Regions from separate parts of the Lysinibacillus sp. NPDC092081 genome, predicted to be linked through region 1. Evidence: riboswitches for the same ligand, from Rfam matches in the RefSeq annotation. Region 1 holds a riboswitch; the other holds the start of a gene.
The links. Region 1 has a riboswitch for thiamine pyrophosphate ahead of thiC (phosphomethylpyrimidine synthase ThiC). Riboswitches for the same ligand answer to the same signal wherever they lie in the genome.

Region 1 (5,155 bases):
CCGTGCTGAATGCTACGACATCACTCAATCAATCATCAAATTATGTTCATGAGGCGTTTAATGAAATAGTTGCTTCAAGTCAAGAGGTCTCTGTAGCTATTAATGAAATTGCGCAGGGAGCATCCAAGCAATCTGAGGATACAGAAGAAACCAATTATCGAATGATTGATTTATCCGATCAAATTGATGCTATTACAACGCTTTCAAATGAAATGGACGAGCTATCGAATAAAACGAAAACAACTACAGACGAAGGAATGAAAGAAGTCGAAAGCTTACGTGAACGTAACTCAGAAACGAATGCAATGAATGGACGTATTCAGCAGCAAATGGAGTCATTGGCGTCTAATATTGCCAATATCAATCAGATTATAGCGTCTATTCAAGGTATTACCGAGCAAACAAATTTATTAGCCTTAAATGCAAGCATAGAAGCTGCACGTGCTGGTGAACATGGTAAAGGTTTTGCAGTTGTCGCTGAGGAGGTACGAAAGCTAGCAGAGCAATCCAGAAATGAAACAGATGTTATTAAGCAAACGGTAGATAGCATTCTTGAAAATTCTCAGCAAACGGTAGCTGTCATTGCCTCAAACGCGGGCTTAATACAAGCTCAAAATGAGTCAGTACAAAGCACTGAGGTTGCGTTTAAAGACAATAGTGAGCTTTCTAATTCTATTGCAACGTCAATTAGTGAGTTAATGACTAAACTTTCTCATATGTTAGAGCATAAAAATCAAGCGATAATGGCAATCCAAAGTATTTCTGCTATTTCTGAGGAGACTGCTGCATCTGCAGAACAGGTAAGTGCATCTGCTATTGACCAACAAGCGGAACTACAAAAGGTTGCAGAGTCCATCAATAATATGAACGAGATTTCAAAAGAATTACAAGAGGTTGTTAATCGATTTAAGCTTGTTTAACTTCTTTCAGAGAAAGACTGCTTCAATTTGTGAGGCAGTCTTTTTGTTTATTTATGGTAAAAGACATTGGGCTAAAAATGCCTCGTAAAGGGCTAAGAGTTAACGGTGAGGTACATTGACCAAGTATAAAAACAGCACTACTATAGGAGAGGAAAGGGGACACGCTAGTATGTATCTCGGTATGATTTTCTTTAAAATTGTAGCTCCAATTTTAGTGCTTCTAGTACTTGGCGCAGTTTTACAAAAGAAATTTCGCTTTAATTTAAAGGCATTATCTCAACTTATTACATATTGCTTCATGCCAGCAGCTGTTTTTGTGAATATATATGAAACGAGTATAGAGCTGTCTGTACTTGGAGAAGTTGCGTTATTTATTTTACTCTTTATCGGAAGCCAAATGGTGCTTAGTCACTTTTTAGCAAAGGGGCTCGGTTTAGTAAAAACAGAGGCGGCAGTGTTTAAAAATAGTGTTGTCCTAATTAATTCAGGTAACTATGGTATTCCGGTGGCGCAAATGATTTTCGTGACCCAGCCGATTGGAGTAGCGATTCAGGTCATTCTCGTCATATTTCAAAATATGACGACCTATACTTACGGCTTGTACAATTTAATTTCTTCAACAAAATCGGGCATGTCTATTGTGAAAGACTTCCTCAAAATGCCTATTATTCATGCACTTATTATTGGTGTTGCAATGAACTATTTTAATATCGCTATTCCGCAGTTTGTAAGAATTCCGATAGACCATGTGGCAGATGGCTTTATCGCTGTAGCATTAATAACTTTAGGGGCACAACTATCACAGCTTGAAATCAAATCCATGTTCAATAAACTGGTATTCATTAGCTGTTTTACACGACTAGTCCTAGGGCCAGCCGTAGCATTGCTGATGATTTATGTGCTTGGTCTTGACGGTGTCGTGGCACAATCACTTTTTATAGCTAGCTCGTTCCCGACATCGCGAAATAGTTCTAGTCTGGCATTAGAATATGACGTAGAATCGGCAACTGCTGCACAAACAGTATTATTCTCAACGATTGTTAGCTGTATTACAGTGACGATCGTGATTTACGTAGCGGAACTATTGTTTAGTTGATAAAAACTGAAATTGTTCCGATAAAACAAGATAATATTCCGATAAAAGTTAAAATTGTTCCGATTAAATGAGATTTTGTTCCGATAAATCTTCAAAGTATATGAATTCATCAAAGAACGTGAAGTTGATTTCCGTTCCGGCTGTACGCTTTCCTGGGGTCGTCCGATTAGCTGTTTCTTGATGATGCGCAAAAATATTCAAATGAAGCTTCCATCTCTTAGCAATATCTGCTACACTAGCATCAAACTTAATAGCATTAACTAGGGGAGTCTGATGAGTCAGGCTGAGAGGGAAACGCATAGAGGTTTCTTGACCCTTTGGACCTGATCTGGCTCATACCAGCGTGGGAAAGTTAACCATTATTGCACTCTATGTTATTTGCAATAACTATACCTTTACATTCTTAGCCGGATCCAAAATTTTTTTGGATTCGGCTTTTGTTTTTGTGGGTGAGTTAGATTCGGTCCTTGTATAAATGTAAAAGGGAGCGAAGTAGTTTATGACAACAGTTAGCAACAAGAATATTACGATTATGTCAAGCTTTGATGGAAGTGAAAAAGTTTATGTAGAAGGATCTCGACCTGATATTTTAGTGCCAATGCGTGAAATTGCTCTAAGTCCAACGACAGGAAGCTTTGGTGAAGAGGAAAATGCGCCAGTACGTGTTTATGATACGAGTGGCCCGTACACTGATCCTGCGTATAAGGTGGATATTACGAAAGGATTGCCAGCTTTACGTAGTGCATGGATCAGAGAACGGGGTGACGTTGAAGAATACGAAGGTCGTATTATCAAGCCAGAAGATAATGGATTTCGCAAAGCTGATGATCCACGAATGAAAGAAAATGTTTTTCCGGATTTATCTAGAAAGCCTTTGCGTGCGAAGAAAGGTAAAAATGTAACGCAGCTTCACTATGCACGAAAGGGAATTATTACTTCAGAGATGGAATTTGTAGCGATTCGCGAAAATATGGATCCTGAATTCGTGCGCTCAGAGATCGCGGCAGGGCGTGCAATTTTGCCCTCTAATATTAATCACCCTGAGGCCGAGCCAATGATTATTGGACGTAACTTCCACGTGAAAATTAACGCCAATATTGGAAATTCAGCGGTGTCATCCTCAATTGCAGAAGAGGTAGAAAAAATGACGTGGGCTACACGCTGGGGTGCTGATAACATTATGGATTTATCTACGGGTAAACATATTCATACGACACGTGAATGGATTATCCGTAATGCCGCGGTGCCTGTAGGAACGGTGCCAATTTATCAAGCGCTAGAAAAAGTAAATGGTGTGGCAGAGGATTTAACGTGGGAGGTGTATCGTGATACGTTAATCGAACAGGCTGAACAAGGTGTCGATTACTTCACGATTCATGCAGGGGTATTGCTACGCTATGTGCCATTAACGGCTAATCGTGTAACAGGCATAGTATCTCGAGGAGGCTCGATTATGGCACAGTGGTGTTTATATCACCATCAAGAAAGCTTCTTATATACACATTTTGAAGAAATTTGCGAAATTATGAAAACCTATGATGTTGCCTTCTCTTTAGGTGATGGTTTACGTCCTGGTTCTATTGCAGATGCCAATGATGAGGCTCAGTTTGCGGAGCTAGAAACGCTAGGGGAATTAACGCAAATTGCCTGGAAGCATGATGTACAGGTGATGGTAGAAGGGCCGGGGCATGTGCCAATGCATCTTATTAAAGAAAATATGGATAAGCAGTTAGAGGTGTGTAAGGAAGCTCCTTTCTATACTTTAGGGCCGCTAACAACAGATATCGCGCCTGGCTATGACCATATTACATCGGCTATTGGTGCTGCAATGATCGGTTGGTTTGGTACGGCAATGTTATGTTATGTGACGCCTAAAGAGCATCTCGGCTTACCAAATCGTGAGGATGTTCGTGTAGGGGTGATTACGTATAAAATTGCTGCACACGCGGCAGATTTAGCGAAAGGGCATCCTGGAGCACAGCAGCGTGACGATGCACTATCTAAGGCACGCTTTGAATTCCGCTGGCGCGATCAATTCAACCTATCGCTTGATCCAGAGCGTGCAGTCGAATACCATGATGAAACATTGCCTGCAGAAGGGGCGAAAACGGCGCACTTCTGTTCAATGTGTGGACCTAAGTTTTGTAGTATGAGAATCTCACAAGATATTCGTAATTATGCAAAAGATAGTGACTTAAATACGACTGAAGCAATCCACAAAGGCATGCAGGAGAAAGCAGAGGAATTTAAAAAGGTTGGCAGTCAAATTTATCAATAATTATTAAAGCGGGCTTGTGTCTATAGGCACAAGCCTTTTTGGGTCATTAAGATAAAAAAACTCCATGTGAAGTTGCCCTTCACATGGAGTAAAAAGTTGGATTTGGATATCAATAATAAGTGGAAAAAATCAATTATGCCTCAGCAGATGTTTGTTTGCTGAAATAAGTTAAACGTTAGTTGGTTGTTTCACGTATGGGTTGGAAAGATCTACGCCTTCTAATGAAAGGCCCATAGCTTTTGCTACACCTTCACCATATGCTGGATCAGCTAAATAGCAGTGCAGGATATGACGACGTTTGATGAACTCTTCAACTGACGCCATATCATTAGCAGTATTTTCGAATAGGCGTTGTTGCTCTTCAGCAGTCATTAGGCGGAATAATTTACCCGGCTGCTCGAAGTAGTTGTTGTCGTCTTCACGGAAGTCGTGGATACCAGCATTTCCATCAATACGTAATTCAGGCTCCTTATAGTCTAAATTATGCTCCCATTCACCATAGCTATTTGGTTCATAGCCTAAAGTTGAACCAAGATTACCATCGAAACGCATAGCACCATCGCGATGGAATGAACGGAATGGGCATTTTGGTGCGTTTACAGGAAGCGAGTGGTGGTTTACACCTAAACGGTAGCGGTGTGCATCTGCATAAGCAAAGATACGAGCCTGTAACATTTTGTCTGGTGAGAAGCTTACACCAGGAATAATGTTTGACGGTGCAAATGCTGATTGCTCAACTTCCGCAAAGTAGTTGTCCGGGTTTTTGTTTAACTCGAATTCGCCTACAGGAATTAATGGGAAGTCTTTTTTATACCATACCTTTGTTAAGTCAAATGGATTATATGGTAACTCACGAGCTTG
Region 2 (5,155 bases), on a different contig from region 1:
ATCAAAGGAGACAAGCTTGATTATAGTATTGTAGAAAAGCAGCAAACGCTTGAGGTAGATAAAAAGCTACAGGATATAATCGGCCTCACAAAGGATCAGTTTAGTCAAATTGTTATGCTGCCACAAGGTGAATTTCGCAAACTGTTAACCTCAGATTCTACGAATAAAGAAGTTATTTTGCGCAAAATTTTTAAAACAGATCGCTTTGGTGCGATGACAAAAAGGCTTCATGCGAAACGAAAAGAAGCGGAAAGTGATTTACTACGTTCTAAACAATTAAAAGAGCATCTTCTTGGTCAAATTGCAGGGGCTTTACCACAGCGTTCGTCATCTTTATTTACTTGCATTACTAATAATAGCGAAAATATGCATCAGCTGAAGAAGGCTCTGGAAGAAGAGCAAACCTATTATACGGAATGTATACAATTGGAACAGCAACGCTATAAAGAAGCTTATACACATCATCAAAAAGAACAAGAGTTTTATAGTATGGCGAAAACACTGAATGAGCAATTTGATGAGCAAACTAATCGTCAAAATCGTCTGCAAGCATTGTTACAAGAGCAAGATGTATATAGCGCAAAAGAACATGAAATTGCATTAGCAGAGAAGGCGGAGCGTCTTGTCATACTTGAGCAACAATGCATCGATTTACGTGCTGAGCAAAATCGTAAAGATCAATCTTTTCAGCAAGCAATGACAGAGCAGCATAACGCTGAAGCTCAGTTAAAGATAGCACAGGAACAGTTTAACGTTGAAGAGGCGAAAGAACCTGAACGTCAACACGTTCTACAACAGGAATTACAGCTGCAAGCATTATTACCGACATTCGAGGCGTATGAGAACAATCTGCAGCAAATGCAAATAGCTGAACAATATGTTGCAACAGCAAAGCTAGCAGTAGATGATAATAGCAAAATCGTAGAAACAGGACAAATGCAAGTTCAGCAACTAGCAAAAACAATTGATCAATATGAAAAACAACTTGAGCCATATGAAAGTTATTTAGAACAGCTACCGAAGCTAAAAGAGCAAGTATCATTACTAGCGCAAGTTGAAAAATACACGAGAGCAGTTGCAATTGCTGAGCAGGATGTAGCCACTACTAATGTCCATTATCAAGAAAGTAAGCAGGCTCTTCAAAAGCTGGAGCAGCAATGGATTGCGAGTCAGGCAAGTATTTTAGCACAGCAGCTTAAGGAAGGAGAGCCTTGCCCAGTGTGTGGTAGTACAACACATCTCGAAACGCATTCTGAGCAATTAGAGATGATCGAATTAGCACAAGTAGAAGCTTTACGAGGAAAGGCTACTACTGATGAGCGCAAGTTTTTAGAGAAAGAAGCTTTATTGAATTCTACTAAGCATCTTCTACAAGAGGCGCTAGAACAGTTAGAGACGAATGAAATTGATCGATCGAATCAAGAACAAATTGTAGCTTCCTTACAAAATATAGAACAACAAATTACAATCTTAAAAGTAGTGAGTAATCAATTATCTGATGTACGCTTGCAACAAAAGGATCATCGTGCACGACTGGAGCAGCTACAAGAAAAGCACATAAAACTAGAGCAATATTTAGCTGAAAAGACGAAGGACTTGACTAAGCAACAAGCAATTTTGGAAGAGCAGCAAAAGCATATTCCAGAAAATCTTACGACGCTACAAGCATTAAAGCAGGCGATTGCTGATATAGGTTCACAAAAGGTTGCACTACAAACTGCGTGGAATAGCAGCCAACAAAGTCTGCAATCTGCCAAGGAAGTAGCGAATAATGCTAAAATGACCGTAGAAATAGCAAAACAGGCTTTTGAGGAATTAAAGCTGAAAATGGATGAAAAGCGCGAGCAATTTTCAGTAAGTATGAAGGAAGCAGGCTTTGAAAGCTATGAAGAATTTGCTACTGGGAAGCGAAGCGTGTTGCAAATAGAAGCTTTACGAAAGGCTTGCAGTGATTATGCATTGCAAATCCACACATTACAAGTACAAATTGCTGAGGGAACGAAGCATCTTAAAGGACAAGAGAAACAAGATTTAACGGCGATGGAAGAAAAGTTAGAAATGCTTCGTGTAACATATGAGGAAGCCTTTAAAGTATTACAACAGATAGAAGGATTTGCGAAAGCTTGCGGAGACTTTATCGAAAAAGTTGAGGAGACCGAACAGGAGATTCGCTTACTTGAAAAAGAGGCGGGACGAGTGAAGGAACTTTATGCAATGTTAAATGGACAGAATGCTAAAAAGCTGTCTTTTGAGCGTTATATTCAAATCAATTATTTAGATAAAATTACAGAGGCAGCGAATGTCCGGCTTTATCATTTATCCAACGGTCAATTTGAGCTCAGACGTTCAGATCGATTAGAAAAGCATGCCAAGCAAAGTGGGCTAGGACTAGATGTGTATGATGCCTATACGGATCAATTACGAGATGTGAAAACATTATCAGGGGGAGAAAAGTTTAATGCGTCTTTAAGTCTTGCCCTTGGTATGGCAGATGTCATTCAAAGTTTTCAAGGTAATATCCGCATTGAAACGATGTTTATTGATGAGGGCTTTGGTTCTCTCGATGAAGAAGCGTTAAATAAGGCGATTGATACACTTATTGATTTACAAGATTCCGGACGCATGATTGGAGTCATTTCACATGTTGCAGAGTTAAAAGCTACAATGCCCGCTGTGTTGCATGTCGAAAAAACAATGAACGGTCATAGTCAAACATATTTTGAAGTGAAATAACAAAGAGGCGTATCTCCGTTATAGGGAAATACGCCTTTTTGTTATTTTTTAGTTACGTTGGGATTTGTTCCTTTTTTTGCAGCGATTACTTTTTTTACAATCGGAATTACGATAGGTGCTAATTTTACAGCGGTTTTAACAACTTTAGATACTTTCACAAAATAACAGCTCCTTAAGTACTATCTGTTCAAGGGTGAAATGCAACTTATCGGATTACGCGAACAGCTTGAATAATATTCCAAATAACGACCCCTAATGAAACGAGAATGTAAATTGCGAATGAAGCAAACCAAATGATAAGAAAAGTATTACTATCTGAATTTAAGTCAAAATTGGTGCTGAATGTTAAAGTTGAGAAGATAAAGACTGCAAATAATATAATTCCGAATGCGACTGGGATTAAATGTGATATTAGTGCTCGAATAGAGTGCCTCTTTACGTCGCTATCTTTTGCAACAAAATAAACGACTAATGGCACAATAAAGGGTGCGAATAAAATACTGAGATAACTAAAGGCAGATAAAATTTTTTGATTCTCCATAGTTGTACCTCCTTTTTTAATATTTACGCATGAAAAACAGTAAAGTTTCAAAAAATAATGTGGAAGAGGTTGTAATCGTAACGGTGTTTGCGTAAAATGAGGTTGTTCAAATAAATTAAGATGTAACGACCACAAGGGGAGCTGATGATGTCAGCTGAGACTGGGCACTTAATGCCTTGACTCTTTGAACCTGTAAGTTAACACTTGCGTAGGGATGTGGATAGAAACCGACACTTTTACGATGTGAGGCTCTGTCCTGGCATCGTTTTTTATCTTTTGATGCCTGATGGGGACATATTTGCCAACTGTTTTCTATTCCTGCTCTTGTATCCTACATCGGAACAAAGGAGAGAATAATTTTATGGACAAAAAAAGACTTTTAATGCTTGTGGAGATTGCGATATTCGCAGCGATTGGCCTTGTGCTAGATCAGGTTTCCTTTAAAGTATGGGCACAAGGTGGCTCTGTTAGTCTAGTGATGGTGCCAATAATTTTAATAGCATTCCGCTGGGGTCTTATTCCAGGTCTGACAACGGGATTGCTTATTGGTGTTATGCAAACAATGTTTGGCGCCTATATTATTCATTGGCTACAAGGATTGCTTGATTATGGTGTTGCCTTTACAGTAGTAGGCTTGGCGGCCGTTGTTCGCCGACCAGTGCTCGAGGCTGCAAAAGATTTAAACAAAAAGAAAATGGCGCTTTATATTATTGCAGGAACTGTATTAGCGGGCTTTTTACGTTATGCAGCACATACCATTGCGGGCGCTGTATTTTTCTCAGAGTATGCTGGCGATCAAAATGCATGGATTTATTCAATTATCTATAATGGAACATACATGCTACCAGCAACAGTTTTAACGGCAATTGTCGGTGTTCTGTTATTTACGGCAGCCCCTCAATTAATGCAACGAAAATCATAACGATTATGCCCTTCACCTAAGTGGAGGGTTTTTATTTTTATTAAATTGAATGCAGGATCAAATTGTTTTTAGCTCATTCCCATAACGTGAGGTTGATTTCCGTTCCGACTGGGCGCTTTCCTGGGGGCGTCCGATGAGCCGCTTTTGTTGTTGCTGTCGCTACGCTTTCACACAGATAAAACATTTGCTGCCGCTACGTTAGCACTACGCTTTCGCACAGAAAACATCCGCTACGCTGTAGGGTCTCGGGCCAACACGATGTTGGTCACGAAGGCGTTATCACAGGATGTGATGGTTTTAGCCTTCGTTCCTTTATTGCTGATCCCCAAGGAGTCGCCCAGTCGAAACGAAGATCAACTTATATACAATGTATACTTTTCAACAAATGTATTCCCCGACTTTCGGTGACAAGCCTGTTTTTTCAGCACTTGACAATCTAGGTTAGCATATAATATTTAGAGCGTTTAGCGTTTTATGTATAAAAAGTTATGTTATATTAAATAGTAGATATTAGATGAAAGGGACGTTAAAAATGATTGTAAAAACGCAAGAAGAGATTGAAGCCTTTAAAAAAATCGGCCGTATTTGTGCTGAAATTCGTGAAGCAATGAAGGCTGCTACAAAACCAGGTGTAACAACACTAGAATTAGATGAAATTGCAGGTCGTATGTTTGCTGAAGCAGGAGCGATTTCTGGACCTAAAGGGGAATATGATTTCCCAGGATACACATGTATTAGTGTAAATGAGGAAGTCGCACATGGTATTCCAGGTAAACGTGTGATTAACGAGGGAGATATCGTAAATATAGACGTGTCTGGGTCACTTAATGGCTACTTTGCTGATACGGGCATTTCATTTGTAGTTGGTGATGGCTATGAGGATAAAGAAAAGTTATGTCGCGTAGCTAAAAGTGCTTTCGACCGTGCGATGACAAAAGTAAAAGCTGGATCAAAATTAA

Region 2: linked by a shared signal. The riboswitch ahead of thiT (energy-coupled thiamine transporter ThiT) and the one ahead of thiC (phosphomethylpyrimidine synthase ThiC) in region 1 are both predicted to bind thiamine pyrophosphate.

What each region holds. Positions count from the first base shown of each region.
Region 1 is NZ_JBIVRU010000014.1:86,957-92,111, forward strand. Features, by position in the region: gene ACIQLB_RS18185 (methyl-accepting chemotaxis protein) at 1-920, shown strand, start outside; gene ACIQLB_RS18190 (AEC family transporter) at 1,090-2,016, shown strand; TPP riboswitch at 2,269-2,383, shown strand; gene thiC (phosphomethylpyrimidine synthase ThiC) at 2,516-4,294, shown strand; gene ACIQLB_RS18200 (catalase) at 4,463-5,155, opposite strand, start outside.
Region 2 is NZ_JBIVRU010000027.1:1,861-7,015, forward strand. Features, by position in the region: gene ACIQLB_RS22935 (SbcC/MukB-like Walker B domain-containing protein) at 1-2,733, shown strand, start outside; gene ACIQLB_RS22940 (magnetosome magnetite crystal formation protein family) at 2,939-3,274, opposite strand; TPP riboswitch at 3,399-3,506, shown strand; gene thiT (energy-coupled thiamine transporter ThiT) at 3,636-4,196, shown strand; gene map (type I methionyl aminopeptidase) at 4,729-5,155, shown strand, end outside.